2 linked regions of the Prochlorococcus marinus str. MIT 9515 genome follow. The protein of the gene in region 1 binds, or shares a complex with, the protein of each later gene. Links are inferred from orthologs where the notes say so. Each region holds a gene or a part of one and is shown in the gene's direction. Other genes may lie near its edges.

What was found. Proteins that work in one complex are often made in the same cells at the same time.
Region 2: the proteins of mrdA (region 1) and rodA are in contact, whole or in part, in a crystal structure (PDB 6PL5), measured with the Thermus thermophilus proteins. The link is inferred for Prochlorococcus marinus str. MIT 9515 from one-to-one orthologs. Residues at the interface, in WP_223903432.1 of Thermus thermophilus: Arg4, Ile5, His6, Leu8, Ala9, Phe12, Ala15, Leu16, Leu19, Gly20, Arg22, Ala23, Trp24, Leu26, Gln27, Val28, Tyr31, Tyr34, Leu36, Leu43, Thr45, Asp47, Lys156, Gln157, Gly158, Ser160, Val184, Leu201, Glu202; in WP_223903423.1 of Thermus thermophilus: Phe161, Val165, Phe168, Val169, Leu172, Pro198, Tyr199, Glu202, Tyr211, Arg212, Asp213, Gln220, Val221, Gln223, Ser224, Ile226, Ala227, Ile228, Gly229, Ser230, Gly266, Phe267, Val270, Leu274, Tyr277, Gly278, Leu281, Phe285, Leu289, Arg297.

The regions. Positions count from the first base shown.
Region 1 is NC_008817.1:45,143-53,029, forward strand. What follows is about bases 2,110-5,091. They hold mrdA (penicillin-binding protein 2), read left to right. Parts: upstream 2,110-2,696; coding sequence 2,697-4,487; downstream 4,488-5,091. Other genes in these bases: P9515_RS00225 (hypothetical protein), read left to right, coding at 2,110-2,421; P9515_RS09555 (hypothetical protein), read left to right, coding at 2,534-2,692; P9515_RS00235 (NAD(P)H-dependent oxidoreductase), read right to left, coding at 4,521-5,045; P9515_RS00240 (diflavin flavoprotein), read right to left, coding at 5,064-5,091. In the rest of the region: P9515_RS00215 (hypothetical protein), read left to right, coding at 1-49; P9515_RS09550 (hypothetical protein), read left to right, coding at 130-273; P9515_RS00220 (PD-(D/E)XK nuclease family protein), read left to right, coding at 1,010-1,726; more of P9515_RS00225, read left to right, coding at 1,813-2,109; more of P9515_RS00240, read right to left, coding at 5,092-6,866; P9515_RS00245 (diflavin flavoprotein), read right to left, coding at 6,884-7,887. UniProt on the Escherichia coli protein: Catalyzes cross-linking of the peptidoglycan cell wall. Responsible for the determination of the rod shape of the cell. Is probably required for lateral peptidoglycan synthesis and maintenance of the correct diameter during lateral and centripetal growth.
Region 2 is NC_008817.1:1,551,566-1,557,983, reverse strand. The notes cover bases 1,367-4,222. They hold rodA (rod shape-determining protein RodA), read left to right. Parts: upstream 1,367-2,086; coding sequence 2,087-3,358; downstream 3,359-4,222. Other genes in these bases: P9515_RS08460 (sensor histidine kinase), read left to right, coding at 3,355-4,222; P9515_RS08470 (Mrp/NBP35 family ATP-binding protein), read left to right, coding at 1,367-2,080. In the rest of the region: hemF (oxygen-dependent coproporphyrinogen oxidase), read right to left, coding at 1-853; more of P9515_RS08470, read left to right, coding at 1,013-1,366; more of P9515_RS08460, read left to right, coding at 4,223-4,728; photosystem I reaction center subunit II PsaD, read left to right, coding at 4,839-5,261; P9515_RS08450 (anthranilate synthase component I family protein), read left to right, coding at 5,321-6,418. UniProt on the Escherichia coli protein: Peptidoglycan polymerase that is essential for cell wall elongation. Also required for the maintenance of the rod cell shape. Functions probably in conjunction with the penicillin-binding protein 2 (mrdA).

The DNA.
Region 1 (7,887 bases):
ATGTAGAGAACATCCAACTAATCAAAATTGTTTAATTTACTGTGACTGAGTTATTAATTTTTAGTCTTAGTTAAATAAACTCTTCCTAAAAAGAGACTTCAATAATTTTAATCAACAAAAAACTTTTCTTTGAAGAAGGAATTGCTCACTCTTGATTCAATCAAGATACTTCCAACTATGTTTTTCTACTCTTTACCTTGGAATAAATTGATTTTGATATTGAAGGTCACAACTGTTCCAATACTTATAAGTAATAATCCAATCGCAATTTGAGGTGAAGGTAAAATCATATAAAGATTTAATTTCCAATATTTTATCGAACTTAGTTAATTATCGATAAAAGATTGTTTAATTTGAACCAAAAATGACCTATTTAAAATATGATTTTGATATTTATTACGCAGTAGGAAATACGAATTCTTAAAGACAAGAAAGTAAAACTGCTGTAATTATCCATAAAAGGAACTATCAAGTTGGACTTTGATTCAGGCAAGTACGGCAATCATTGATATTAAAAACCAATTTTCAAATATTTATTTATTTTGGAAAAAGAGATAGTTAATAACTATGAGATTTAAGTTAAATATTTTTTATTTTATTAGTAACAACAAAAACCCTTTAAAAAATGATTTCTGACTAATAAACCACATGATTTGCAAGAATTGTTTTTTTTAATAGTATTCACAATGGGCAATTAAGATATGTGACAAGTAAGTAACATTACTCATCCTCTTCCACGAAAAAGAAATATATGTAATAAATTATGCGAGTGTGTAGGAGAGATTTATCTAAAAAAAGTGGAAACAAGGAAACACTCAATTTAGATAAATCAATAAAGACCTCTATTTTTAGAGGTCTTTTTTTTTCTCATCTAGCGTGAATCAATACACAGGTTCAAGTAAATACACATTTGTTTTCCTGGTGAACATTTTGCAAATCATAATATATAAATTCTTTCGAGTGATTTTACAAATATTTTTATAATCTTATTATTGCCTACGAACTAACTATGGATGAAGTTATTAAATTAAGTAGGTCTACTGTTGAAAAATATCTTAATTGCCCTAGATGTTGCGTTCTTGATAAAAAGCATAAAATAAAACCTCCATCTTTACCCTTTACTCTAAATATTGCGGTAGATAATTTATGTAAAAATGAGTTTGATTATTACCGCGATTTGCAGGAACCTCATCCTTTATTTCTTAAGCATAATATTGAAGCTGTTCCTTTTAAACATGAAGATATAGATATTTGGAGAAGTAACTTTAAAGGGATAAGATACAAATCCTTTGAGCATCAGTATGATTTCGGTGGTGCTGTTGATGATGTTTGGCAAAAAAAGAATGGAGAGCTTATTATCGTTGATGTAAAAGCAACGTCACGAAATAATTTTGATTGGTTAGAAACTTTTAATAAATATGATTATGCAAAAGCATATAAAAGACAATTAGAAATGTATCAGTGGTTATTTAGAAAAAATGGTTTCAAAGTTGCAGATGAAGCCTATCTTCTTTATTTCAATGGAAAAAAGAATGAAAAGTTTTTTAATAATCAGTTAAAATTTGATGTCCATTTTATAAAGTTAGATTGTTCCTCATTATGGGTAGAAAGCAAAGTTATTCAAACAGTAAAGCTACTTAGGTCTAATGATTTTCCTCTGCCTTCTCTAAATTGTGAATATTGTAATTATTTAAAAAAGCGTTGGCAATTGTCAAAAATTAATTAATGATATTGTACAAATAATATTATTTGATATTTCTGGAAAATTTTTCAAATAAAGATAATCTTTAAGTAGAGAATAAATTAAAAATTTTGGTTAAACCGAATAGTTCTAATAATAAAATTAGCAACCATTTACAACAAGATATTGTAAAAATTGGAGGCAAAACGATATTTATCAATCCATTTTTATATTGGAGAAGGTTTGATGAAAATACTAATAGATGGTTGCGAGAACCAGGGCAAATGTCAGAAGAGCAAATTCAGCCAAATAGAAATCGGTTTTATCCCGAAATTGACTGGGCTGATTTAAGTCAAGATCAAAAGCTTATCAAAGATGCAAGTATAGAAATGTTTCTTAAGACTCTTGAACTTATAAGTACTTTTCATCCTCAGCTTAATTCCGGACAATTATTAGAAGTTGAGAGGAAAATGGCAATTACAAAAAAGCTACCTTTTGAAAGGTGGGTAAAAAAGTCTTTTGCGAAAAAAGCTAGAGCTGAAGAAAGCGAAAAAAGAAAATTTCAAAGAGATAGATTTATCAGAAGTTGGAAGGAATGGTTAATCCTTGAAAATACTCAACAAGCTCTTCTTCCTATAATTGTAATTATATTTATTTCAGCATTTATTGGCTGGGCGTCTGGTGTTTCAAAGAATAGTTGCAATCCTTATTTTGAACCAAATCTTGATCAGTCAATTTGAAATAATTGATTAAATAGTATTGTCATTCAGACATTAATATTATTTTGATGATTTGTAATTTATTATTTAGGATGATATAAAATGAATTTAGTTTTCATATTAATTTATAAAAATGTTTATGGATAATAAAGATAAAGAACAAGATATATCAAATTCGGAATTGAATAAAGAAAACCGACAAAACGATTATAAGTTTTTAGTTCATAAACTTAAAAGTATTAAGGCAATTATCAATATGTTAGAAAAACATTTTTTAGAGAAAGAGATTTAAATTTTTGGAAAAAAGAAAGTTGAATAATAAGTTTCCTTCATTCAATAGACAGCCTTTAGTTTTCTATTTAATTACTAGTTTATCGTTTATTTTAATATTAATTAGATTAATTTTTTTACAATTATTAAATCATGAGACTTATAAAAAAATGTCTGATGAAAATAGAATTAGGCTAATTGCAACCCAACCAATTAGAGGACGGATAATTGATAAAAATGGATTCATTTTGGCAGATAGCAGGTTAATCTATTCTTTAATAATTAAGCCTCAATACGTTAATGAGAGATTATGGCAGAAATATAAATCAAATATTTCTAAATTATTAAATATTTCATCTGATGCTCTTCAAAAAAAATATTCTGATGGTTTAGAAAATAATCAATTTTCAATAACTCTATTAGATGATTTGAAAGTTGAGCAAGTTATCAAATTTCAAGAAAATGAGAAGATGCTTAATGGTTTAGAAATTTCATCAAAAATAATTAGAAATTATCCATATAAAAATGTTGCTTCTCATGTGATTGGCTATACGCAACCCATAACAGATTCAGAATTTAATATTTTGTCTAAAAAGGGTTACAAATTAAATGATTTAATAGGAAGAACTGGAATTGAGTTTGTATTTGAAGATCATATAAGAGGGGAATGGGGTGGAGAAATGATTGAAGTAAATTCCTCGGGTACATTTACAAAATCTTTAGGGACTAAACCATCAAAACAAGGAAAAGATATTGAATTAACAATTGATTTGAATTTGCAATTAATTGCTGAGGACATGCTTAAAGATAAAAAGGGAGGAGCCATAATAGTTATGGATCCGAGAGATGGTGCAATAATAGTAATGGCTAGCAAACCGAGTTTTGACCTGAATTTCTTTTCAAAAGATTTTAAGCCTCAAAAAGAATATGATGCATTATTTAATTCTCCTGCTAAACCATTATTTAATAGAGCTTTAAACGCATACGACCCAGGTAGTGTTTGGAAAATTGTTACGGCAATCGCTGGTTTAGAAAGTGGAAAGTTCCCTCCTGAAACTTTTTTAGAAACTAAACCTTGTATTACTTATGGAAGTCAGTGTTTTAGAGAACATAATGACTTAGGGTTCGGAACTATAGGATATGAAGATGCTTTACGCGTTTCTAGTAATACTTTTTTTTATCAGATTGGCTATGGCGTAGGGGTAGATGAAATTTATAATGCTTCAAAGAAGCTTGGCTTTGCTTCATTATCTGGAATTGAAATTTCTGAACAAGAAAATATAGGTTTAGTAGCTAGTAGTCAATGGGCTAAAGAAGGAAGAGGATGGGGAGAACCCGGGAGAACCCCTTGGGTTCCAGAGGATATAGCGAGTATGTCTATTGGTCAATTTGTTGTGCAAGTGACACCTATTCAAATAGCTCGTGCATATGCTGCAATTGCAAATGGAGGTTATTTAGTAACCCCTTATTTAGTAAAAAAAGAGGGGCAACCTCTTTCATATCAAAGGCCTATAAAGATTGATATTGATCCAAACAATATTCAAATAGTAAAAAATGGTTTAAGAAAAGTAGTTGAGTCCGGAACAGGAGTTGCTATAAATTATGGAGTCTCTAATTTGCCACCAGTTTCTGGCAAAACCGGTACTGCGGAAGATGGAGAAGGAGGTCCCGATCATGCATGGTTTGTTTGCTTTACTCCTTCAGAAAACAGTGAGTTATTAATAGTTGCTTTTGCACAAAATACTCCTGGAGGAGGTTCTGTTCATGCACTACCTATGGCTAGAGAAATTTTAAAAGTTTGGAATAACAAGAAATAGATATGCAACATCAGAGTTTTTATATAAATTAATTTATAGTTTTAATTTTTTCATTTGTGTTAATCGTTTAATTATATCCTCAACGGTATTTATATCCACTGGTTTACTAAATGATGATAAAAGCTGTCTTCCTAGTACTTGACTTCCTAAGTGGACTAGTTGAATTCGTAATGTTGTTAGCAATTCTAATCCAACTCCACCCGAAAAGGTTGCTATGGCAATTGGTTGACCATTAAATAAATTTCTAAAATCATCTCCTGAGACTGATAGCCATGCAATCAAATTAGATAATATTGGAGGTATTGAACCGTTGTATTCAGGTGCACATATAATCCATTTTTCAATGGTAAAAAGCTTCTCTTTTATTTCTATTATTTCAACTGGGATGTCTTCTTTAGAATGAAATCTTGGATTGAATAATGGAATATCAAAAGTTGTGAGATCTAAAATCTCAGAATTTATTTTAAGTTCATTACTCTTTTCTTGAAATTTTTGGGCAAGTTCTAGATTTTTTCCACAACTAGCTGAAATTATTATTAGATCTTTGGAAGTAGTCATTAGTAAAAATAATTTAGTTTAATAGTTAGCTCCACTCTTCCGGTGATGAACAGCGGTTAGGCAATCTGATTTTAAAATATTCCCATGTAACACCTCAGCATATATTACCCAATGATCACCGCATTCCATTCTTTCTTTGATAGAAGCCTCTAACCATGCTAAAGAATCTGGAATAATTATTTGATTATTTGGTGTTAATTCGATATCTAAGCCTTCAAATCGATCTTCTCCTGGGGAAAAAGGTTTTGTAAATCTTTTTAAAGGTTCCCTGAAATCTTTATCGCTAAGAATATTTAGAGCGAAGGAGTCTCCTATTTGGAGAAGAGACTCTACTGATCTATCTTTTGCTACAGAAATACTTAATCCAGGAGGAGAAAAACTGGCTTGACTAACCCAAGAGGCAAGCATAGCTCCTTTTATATTATTTTCTTTTGTTCCTTTGGAGGCAGTGAGAACGCAAAGTGAACCAAGTACCCTTCCTAAAGCTTGAAATGTTGGATCAGTTTTACTCGATATCATTCCAGTATCAGATTTCCTTATTTTTTGTTTTGCTTTTTTTAAAATTTTTCTTCCAAAATGAGTACCAATTTCCTCAAGCTCTTTAATTTTTGGTTTGTTTGGGCTAAATTTTATTCTTATTGGATCAAAGCTGAATTTAAAGCCACCATCTTTTAATTTTGTTTCAAGTAAATCTATCGCTTCTCCACTCCATCCAAAACTACCGAAAATGCCAACTGGTTTATCTCTATTACCCTCTGATAATAAAGTTCCAAGAGCACTTACTATAGGAGTAGGTGCGTGCCCACCCAATGTAGGGGATCCTATCAGATACCCATCAGCATTTTGTATAGATTGTATAAGTTCATCATTCGATGTGAATTCACAATTAATACTATCAACTTCAACTGCTGTTCTATTTATACCTTTGGCTAAAGCATCACCTATTGAAGCTGTATTACCATATGCACTAGCGTATATTAAGCTAATTTTAGGATTGTTTGTTGAAAGATTTTCTCCCCATCTGATGTAGTCATTCAAAAAGCTTTTTAGGCTATACTCTATTGTTGGACCGTGGAGAGGAGCGATAGTTTTAATTTCTAATTCAGAAATTTTTTCTGCTATCGTAACGATTTGGTTAGACATTGGTGCCATAAGACAATCGTAGAAATGTTTCCTCTCAATTTCTGTACTGATTCGATTTGTCTCTGACCAATCTGTAGTTGCTATGTGAGCAGAAAATATTTTCTCGCTTATAAGTATTTCTTGGTCCGTTTCATAAATTATTAATCCGCCAGGCCATCGTGCAGTTGGAACAGGAATAAGTTCTAGTCCAGTACTTTCTAACTCTAAGTGAAGTTCTTTTTTGATGACATTAAATATGGGTAACTGAACTTCAATGAACTTTGTTGAATTAGGATTTTTTTGATTCCATAGTTCACTTATAAGTTTAAAACCAGGATTTGAACATGTGATGCTTAATTTATTAAATTTGGTACTTATAGCTTTTATGGTTTCAATAATTTTGGGGTTTATATGACCTGTAATGATATGAACTTTGTCTAAATTAAAATTATCAAAAATAGTAGAAATTATTTTAATAATTGTTTTTGAATAGTTTTTTTCAGGTGGATGGATAATGAAAAGTTCGTCATTACTTCTAATTAAAAAAGTATTGAAAGATGTTCCTTTTTCAAGATTAAATTCAAGTTCAAATCTTTCTTTATTGTGATCAAGAAATCTGATACAAGTAATATTATCAGTTATTTCAAATGTTGATAAATTTTTATTTTGTAAAAGTAAACCTTTATTAATTCCTGACATCTTTAACGAATGATTTATTAGTAGTGGTTCGCAACCTTCCTATGATGAACAGCTGTCTTACAGGATAAATCGGATACACTTCCATTCTCAACTATACCGTAAATAATCCAATGATCTGGAGTTTCTAACCGAGAACTTACTTTACAATCTAGAAACGCGAGAGAATCAGAAAGAACAGGACCTCCATTTGCAATGTTGCTAATTACATCAACATCCGCAAATCTATCAGCTCCAGGTGCAAATCTTTTTAAAAAATGTCTAAACATTTTTTGATAGTTATCCTCTCGTAAAATATTCACTACAAAACCCTTCCCAACTTGCATGAAAGATTCAATAGCTCTATCTTTTGCTACCGCAACAGTAATACCAGGCGGGCTGAAACTTGCTTGACTTACCCAGCTTGCCACCATAGCACTTTGTCTAAAAGTTGAGTTCTCTCCTTGACTTGCTGTCACGACATATAAACCACCGCTTAATCTTCCTAAAGCTTTATCCAAATTAGAATCAAGGCTTTTCATTGAGGCAATATTTTTTTTCTTATTGATTAATTGCCCCAAATCAGTTCCAGCTTCTTCAAATTGTTGATAGATAATAGGATCCGGAATATTTCTAACTCTTAGAGGTGAAAAAGCTTCTTTTTGTCCTAGTTCTCTTAATTTATTAGATAATGAATCTATAGGTTCATCATCGCCTCCAAAAGCATCGTAAACAGCTGTAAATTGTTTAGGCTTTAGTGCTGCAAAGAGAGTACCAAGAGATTCCTTTAAATCATTATCAGAATTAACTGGCCAAGTTGGAATTACTACTGCTTTAGATTCAGTAATTAAACCTGTTAATTCTTGAGAATCTGAAGATCTTAAATCGATTAATTGAACCTGAGCATCTGCTTTACTAATGCCGTGAGATATGGCTTGGCTTAGTCGATCACAATAACCATAATCACTTATATAGCAAACAGACACAAATTCATTGCCTTTACTCTTATTAGCGCTCCATTCTAGGTACTTATCTTTCCAAAAAT
Region 2 (6,418 bases), 1.5 Mb from region 1 along the record:
CATTTGTTTGTAATCCAAAAATTGTTCCTCTGTCCCAAACTAAATTAAATTCAACGTATCGTCCTCTTCTATAAAGTTGAAATTCTCTCTCTTCTTTTGTGTAGTTTTGGCTGACTCTTTTTTCAATTATCGGTTGATATGAACTTAAAAATGCTTCTCCACAATTTTCTGCTAATGCAAATAAATTATTCCAATTTAAGTTTAACTCGCCAATATTATTAGATTCTTTGTAGGCATTGCCATCTTTGTTGCTGCCTTTATAGATATTACCGGAACCATCTTGATAGTCATAAAAGATACCTCCAATTCCTCTTGATTCATTTCTGTGTTTCAAAAAGAAATATTCATCACACCATGGCTTGAATACCAGGTGAAGTTTTTTATTAACTTTTTCACAGGCATTACTATGCTCTTTATGAAAATGTCTCACATCAGATAAATAAGGGTAATATGGAGTCAGATCGGCACCTCCACCAAACCACCAAACTGGTCCTGCCTCGAAATAACGATAATTAAGATGAACTGTGGGTATGAAAGGATTTTTAGGATGCAATACCATTGATGTGCCGGTGGCAAACCATTCGTGACCTTTAGCTTCTGGTCTTTGTGAGATGATTGACTGAGGAAGCTCTTTACCATATACCTCTGAGAAATTGACTCCAGCCTGCTCAAAAATCGAGCCATTTTTTAAAACTCTAGATCTCCCTCCTCCACCTTCTTCTCTAAGCCAAGATTCCTCAGTGAATTTTGCTTTCCCATCAATATTTTCCAGGTTTTTGCAAATATTATCTTGTAATTTTAGTAAGAGATTCTTAGTCTTTTCTCTTGAATTATTAGGGGGTTCTTTAGACATTTATTTAACTTGAGATTGAAGAATTAAATTTTTGGTTAATTAGTCGTTTCCCTTTATAATTTCCTTTAAGGGGGAGTAATTTCTTATTATTTGATAGTTCGACATAGTTCTTAATCTTTTAACAAGTCGACTAACCTATAAAATCATTTAAAAATTTTGATGACTACAGTCGAAGATGCGAATAATGCTTTATCAAAGATTCTGGATTCTGGATCGAAGAAAAATCTCATTGAATTAGCTTGGATTAAAAACGTTAGAGTAGTTATACCTAGAATAATAATCACTCTATCATTACCCTCCTTCGCAAATTCACAGAGAGATAGAATAGTAAAAGAAGTAAGAAATAATCTTCTTCAATTCGAGGATATTAATGACGTACAAATAGAAATAGATAACAACCTTTCTCAATCAAATTCCAAAAGTGAAAGTAATGTTCCTGAGTTAAAGAACATAAAAGGAATAAAACATATTATTGCTATTAGTAGCGGTAAAGGAGGTGTTGGGAAAAGTACGATAGCAGTTAATATTGCATGCTCATTAGCTAAATTAGGACTTAAAACAGGTTTGTTAGATGCTGATATTTATGGGCCTAATACTCCTGCAATGCTTGGAGTTACTGAAGAAAATCCAACAGTGACAGATGGTAGCGGTAATGATTCAAGATTAATACCCATTAATAAGTTTGGAATTTCATTAGTCTCAATGGGGTTTTTGATAGAAGAAGGACAACCAGTGATATGGCGAGGACCAATGTTAAATAGCATAATAAAACAATTCCTTTATCAAGTTGAATGGAGTAATCTTGACTTTTTGGTGATTGATTTACCTCCAGGGACAGGAGATGCTCAGATATCTCTATCTCAGTCTGTCCCTATTTCAGGCGCAATTGTTGTGACAACGCCTCAACAAGTATCTTTGCAAGATGCAAGAAGAGGTTTAGCAATGTTTAAGCAACTTGGCGTCCCATTATTGGGTGTTGTAGAAAATATGTCTGTATTTATTCCTCCTGATATGCCCAATAAAAAATATGAAATTTTTGGTAAAGGAGGTGGAAAAATCTTAGCTGGAGAAAATAATTTGCCATTACTTGCTCAAATTCCTATTGAAATAACACTTGTTAATGAGAGTAATAAAGGGATTCCAATTTCAATCAGTGAACCAGATAAAGAAAGTTCTATTAGATTTAAAGAGTTGGCTCTATTAATTAAAAAAACATTTATTAATTAGCAATAAATGATCAACGAAATTTCTTTGCTACAGAATAAGAGATTTTTTCAAAAGAAAGATAAATTTGATCGAAAAAATTTTTTTTCACCTTTAGTTCTAATACCTTTAGTATTGGTTTTCATTTCAAGTATTTTAATAAAAAGTGTACAAATAGAATTTTTACAATCAGATTTTTTAAATCATCTTTTCACAGGCTTATTTGGCTATTTTTTAGCGATTTTGATTTCATACATACCAATTGAAAGAATTAGAAAATATTTGATCCCGTTTTATTTTTGTTCTTTAATTTCATTACTTTTGATTTATTTTTTTGGGCTCTCAATTTATGGAGCTCAAAGATGGCTTAGCTTAGGCATTTTTTCTTTTCAACCATCGGAAGTCGCTAAATTGAGTACGATTTTAATTCTTGCTTTAGTGCTAGAAAAAAAATCTATTTCTTCTATAAAAGATCTACTATTTCCTTTTTTTATAGTGGTTGTTCCTTGGTTGTTAATATTTTTTCAACCTGATTTAGGAACTTCTTTGGTTTTAATAGTATTGACTTTTGTAATGCTTTATTGGTCCAAGATGCCCATAGAGTGGATACTCATTTTAGGATTTTGTCTTTTAACATCAGTATTCTATTTCGTTTCTCCAAACTTGCTTATTTTTTGGATTCCTTTTATGGGTTATTTAGCTTATAGGTCTTCTCAAAATAAAATTAGCTTCTCTATTTTTACATTAGCCCTACATTCATTAGTTGTTAAGTTGACACCTATTATGTGGGAATTCGGCTTAAAAGATTATCAAAAAGATAGATTAATTTTGTTCTTAGATCCCAATAGGGATCCATTAGGTGGGGGATATCATTTAATACAAAGTAAAATAGCAATTGGTTCCGGAGGACTTTTTGGTACTGGTTTATTAAATGGTAAACTGACAAATTTACAATTTATACCTGAACAACATACCGATTTTATATTTAGTGCTTTAGGAGAGGAATTAGGCTTTTTAGGGTGCATACTGGTTCTTTTTTTATTTTTTATTTTGATTAGTCAACTCGTAAAGATATCAAAAAATGCGAGAACTAATTTTGAGTCATTAATAGTTATTGGTATAGCTTCAACATTCTTATTTCAAATTATTATTAACTTATTCATGACTATTGGATTAGGCCCAGTAACAGGAATACCGCTACCTTTCATGAGTTATGGTAGGACTTCTTTATTGATTAATTTTATATGCATTGGCTTGGCATTATCTACATTAAATCGCTCTAGATCACTACGAAATAAATGAAATCTCAAATAACTATAAAGAAAATTCAAGATTTACTTTTGCAAGGATTACATACTACATATGTTGATGATGAGACTTCTAGGCGGATTTGGTGGGCCTCTTTAGCGGTTATTCAAGAAAACTTCCTTTCTCATTCAGCTCAAGAAGGAGGGATTTGGGTAGCCTCTCCTTTGCCAGCTCTAACAGAAAAAAAATGCCTAAGTAAAATGAAAGGCTGGTTATGGTCTCCCGAGGGTTTTCCATATTTTCAAATGGATAATGCCGGGTTTTTGCCATTAGATCATTCTAGAAAAGTCAAAGAAGATAGCAGTAAATTTAATCGTAATTACAAAGTCCTAACTTTAAATGAAAAGGATGGTTTCGAGCCTTTTTTAATAATTCTTACAAAAAATTTTCAATGTCTTTTAACAATTGCAGGAGAAAAAAACAAAAGAAATTTACTTATGAGATGTGATGAAAAGAGTCTCAAAACTGTAATTGAGTTGATTGATGCGAAATTGAATCAAGAAAATTTTGAGGAGGCGCTTAATTTTCGTAATGAAATTAAAAATTTAGGACATCTTAATATCAATGATGAATTTGAAAAAAATTTTTGGCCTAATTTATCTTCTAAGTTGGCAAACCTAATTCCTAAATTAAGTGTTCAGAGTGCAGTTAAAAATGATGATGAAAAGCATCAATTAACAGAGGCAAAGTTATTACAAGTTATTTCTCATGAAGTCAGAACTCCTTTAGCAACAATAAGGACTTTAATAAGCTCTACTCTTAGAAAATATAATATGGACGAATCAATGAGAAACCGTTTAATTCAAATTGATAATGAGTGTAATGAGCAAATTGATAGATTTGGTCTTATTTTCAATGCTGCGGAACTTGTCAGTAATAATGAATCCCTCCCAAATCAATTGGCAAGAATAAATTTAGGGGAAATCTTATATAAATTGGTACCTGTTTGGAGTAAACAATTGAAACGACGAGGAATTTCACTGGAAATTGACATACCTAAACAACTTCCTGAAATTTTGAGTGATTCAGAAAAACTAGAATTAATGTTAAGAGGACTAATCGACAGAAACACAAGAGGATTAAGAGAAGGTAGCAGTTTAATCTTAGAGTTACGCCCAGCGGGACAAAAATTAAAGCTTCAATTAAAAGTAAAAAAATTTGATATAGGTATTAACCAAATTGATAATAAAGAAATAAGTTCAGATATCGGTCCAGTACTAAATTGGAATCCTCAGACAGGAAGTTTACAATTAAGTCAGATTGCCACACAAAAATTACTGGCGAGTCTAGGAGGCCATGTTACTCAGAGAAGGGACACTGGGCTGACAGTATTTTTTCCTACTTCGGATTCAAGTGATTTATAACTGATCATATCTTTTTTCATTTATTAAATAATGTAGAAACTTTTTTAATAATTAAGAAATTTGTAAAATATGAATGCTAGTTTCTTATAAGAAATAACTTCAAAACTAGGATGACTGAAACTTTAGTTGGTCAATTTCCAAAGCATATTGGCAGTACTGGCGGGTTACTAAACTCTGCCGAAACTGAGGAGAAATATGCAATTTCGTGGAATAGCTCAAAGGAACAAGCATTTGAATTACCAACTGGTGGGGCTGCTGTTATGCATGAGGGAGATAATTTAATGTACTTTGCCAGAAAGGAACAATGTTTAGCTCTAGGTACTCAATTGAGGGGTTTTAAACCTAGGATTGAAGCATTTAAGATTTATAGAATTTTCCCTGGGGGAGATATTGAATTCTTACATCCAAAAGATGGAGTATTCCCCGAAAAAGTTAATGAGGGCAGAGAAAAAGTTGGCCATAATCCAAGAAGAATAGGAGAGAATCCAAATCCTGCAGGTTTAAAATTTACAACTAAAAAAACTTTTGAATAAATTTTCGAAAGTTGATATGAAAGACAAATATAATTATAATTTGGGCTGAAATTATTAGTATGAGCAGTTCTCAAAAAGATATTTTTTATAAGGCTTATAAAGAAGGTAAAAATTTTATACCTCTTATCAAAACTTGGCCTGCAGATTTAGAGACCCCATTATCAACATGGCTGAAACTTTCAAATGAAAATTCACATGGTGTCTTTCTTGAATCGGTTGAAGGTGGAGAAAATGTTGGCAGATGGAGCATCGTAGCTGTTAATCCTCTGTGGGAAGCTGTTTGTCATGGTAAAAAAACTATTAAAACTTGGAGTTGTGGAAAAAGTACAATATACAATGAAGATCCTTTTGATTTATTAAAAACTTGGACAGAAGAATATAAGTCTTATAGTTTAGAAAATTTACCTTACATTGGACAGTTATATGGTTCTTGGGGCTATGAATTAATTAATTATGTAGAACCTAATGTTCCTATTAATGAGTTAGAGGAGAAAGAAATACCCTATGGTTCTTGGATGTTTTTTGATCAATTAGTAATATTTGATCAAATGAAAAGATGTATAACTGCAGTAGTCTATGCTGATACCGCTAGCGCATCTGCATCTAATATTGAGAGAATTTATAAAGATTCTATTTTAAAAATTGATACAATTCGGGATTTAATGAGACTTCCACTTAAAGAAACAGAGGTTCTAAATTGGAATGAAAGTAGAGACTTGAATATTGAAATTTCAAGTAATTGGAATAAAAAAGAATTTGAAGATGCAGTCGTTTCTGCAAAAGAATATATTAAAAAAGGTGATATTTTTCAGATTGTTATAAGTCAAAAATTTCAAGCGAAGGTTAAAAGTGATCCCTTCAATCTATATAGGAGTTTAAGGATGGTTAATCCTTCTCCTTATATGGCATTCTTTGATTTTGGAACATGGTATCTCATAGGTTCTAGTCCTGAAGTAATGGTTAAAGCAGAGAAGAATAAAAACAATCAAATTGTTGCTAGCCTTCGACCTATAGCTGGGACTAGACCAAAAGGTAAAGATGCAGAACAAGATCTGAAGTTTGAGGAAGAGTTATTAAGTGATCCAAAAGAGATATCTGAACATGTAATGCTTATTGATCTTGGAAGAAATGATTTAGGAAGAGTATGCGAAACGGGT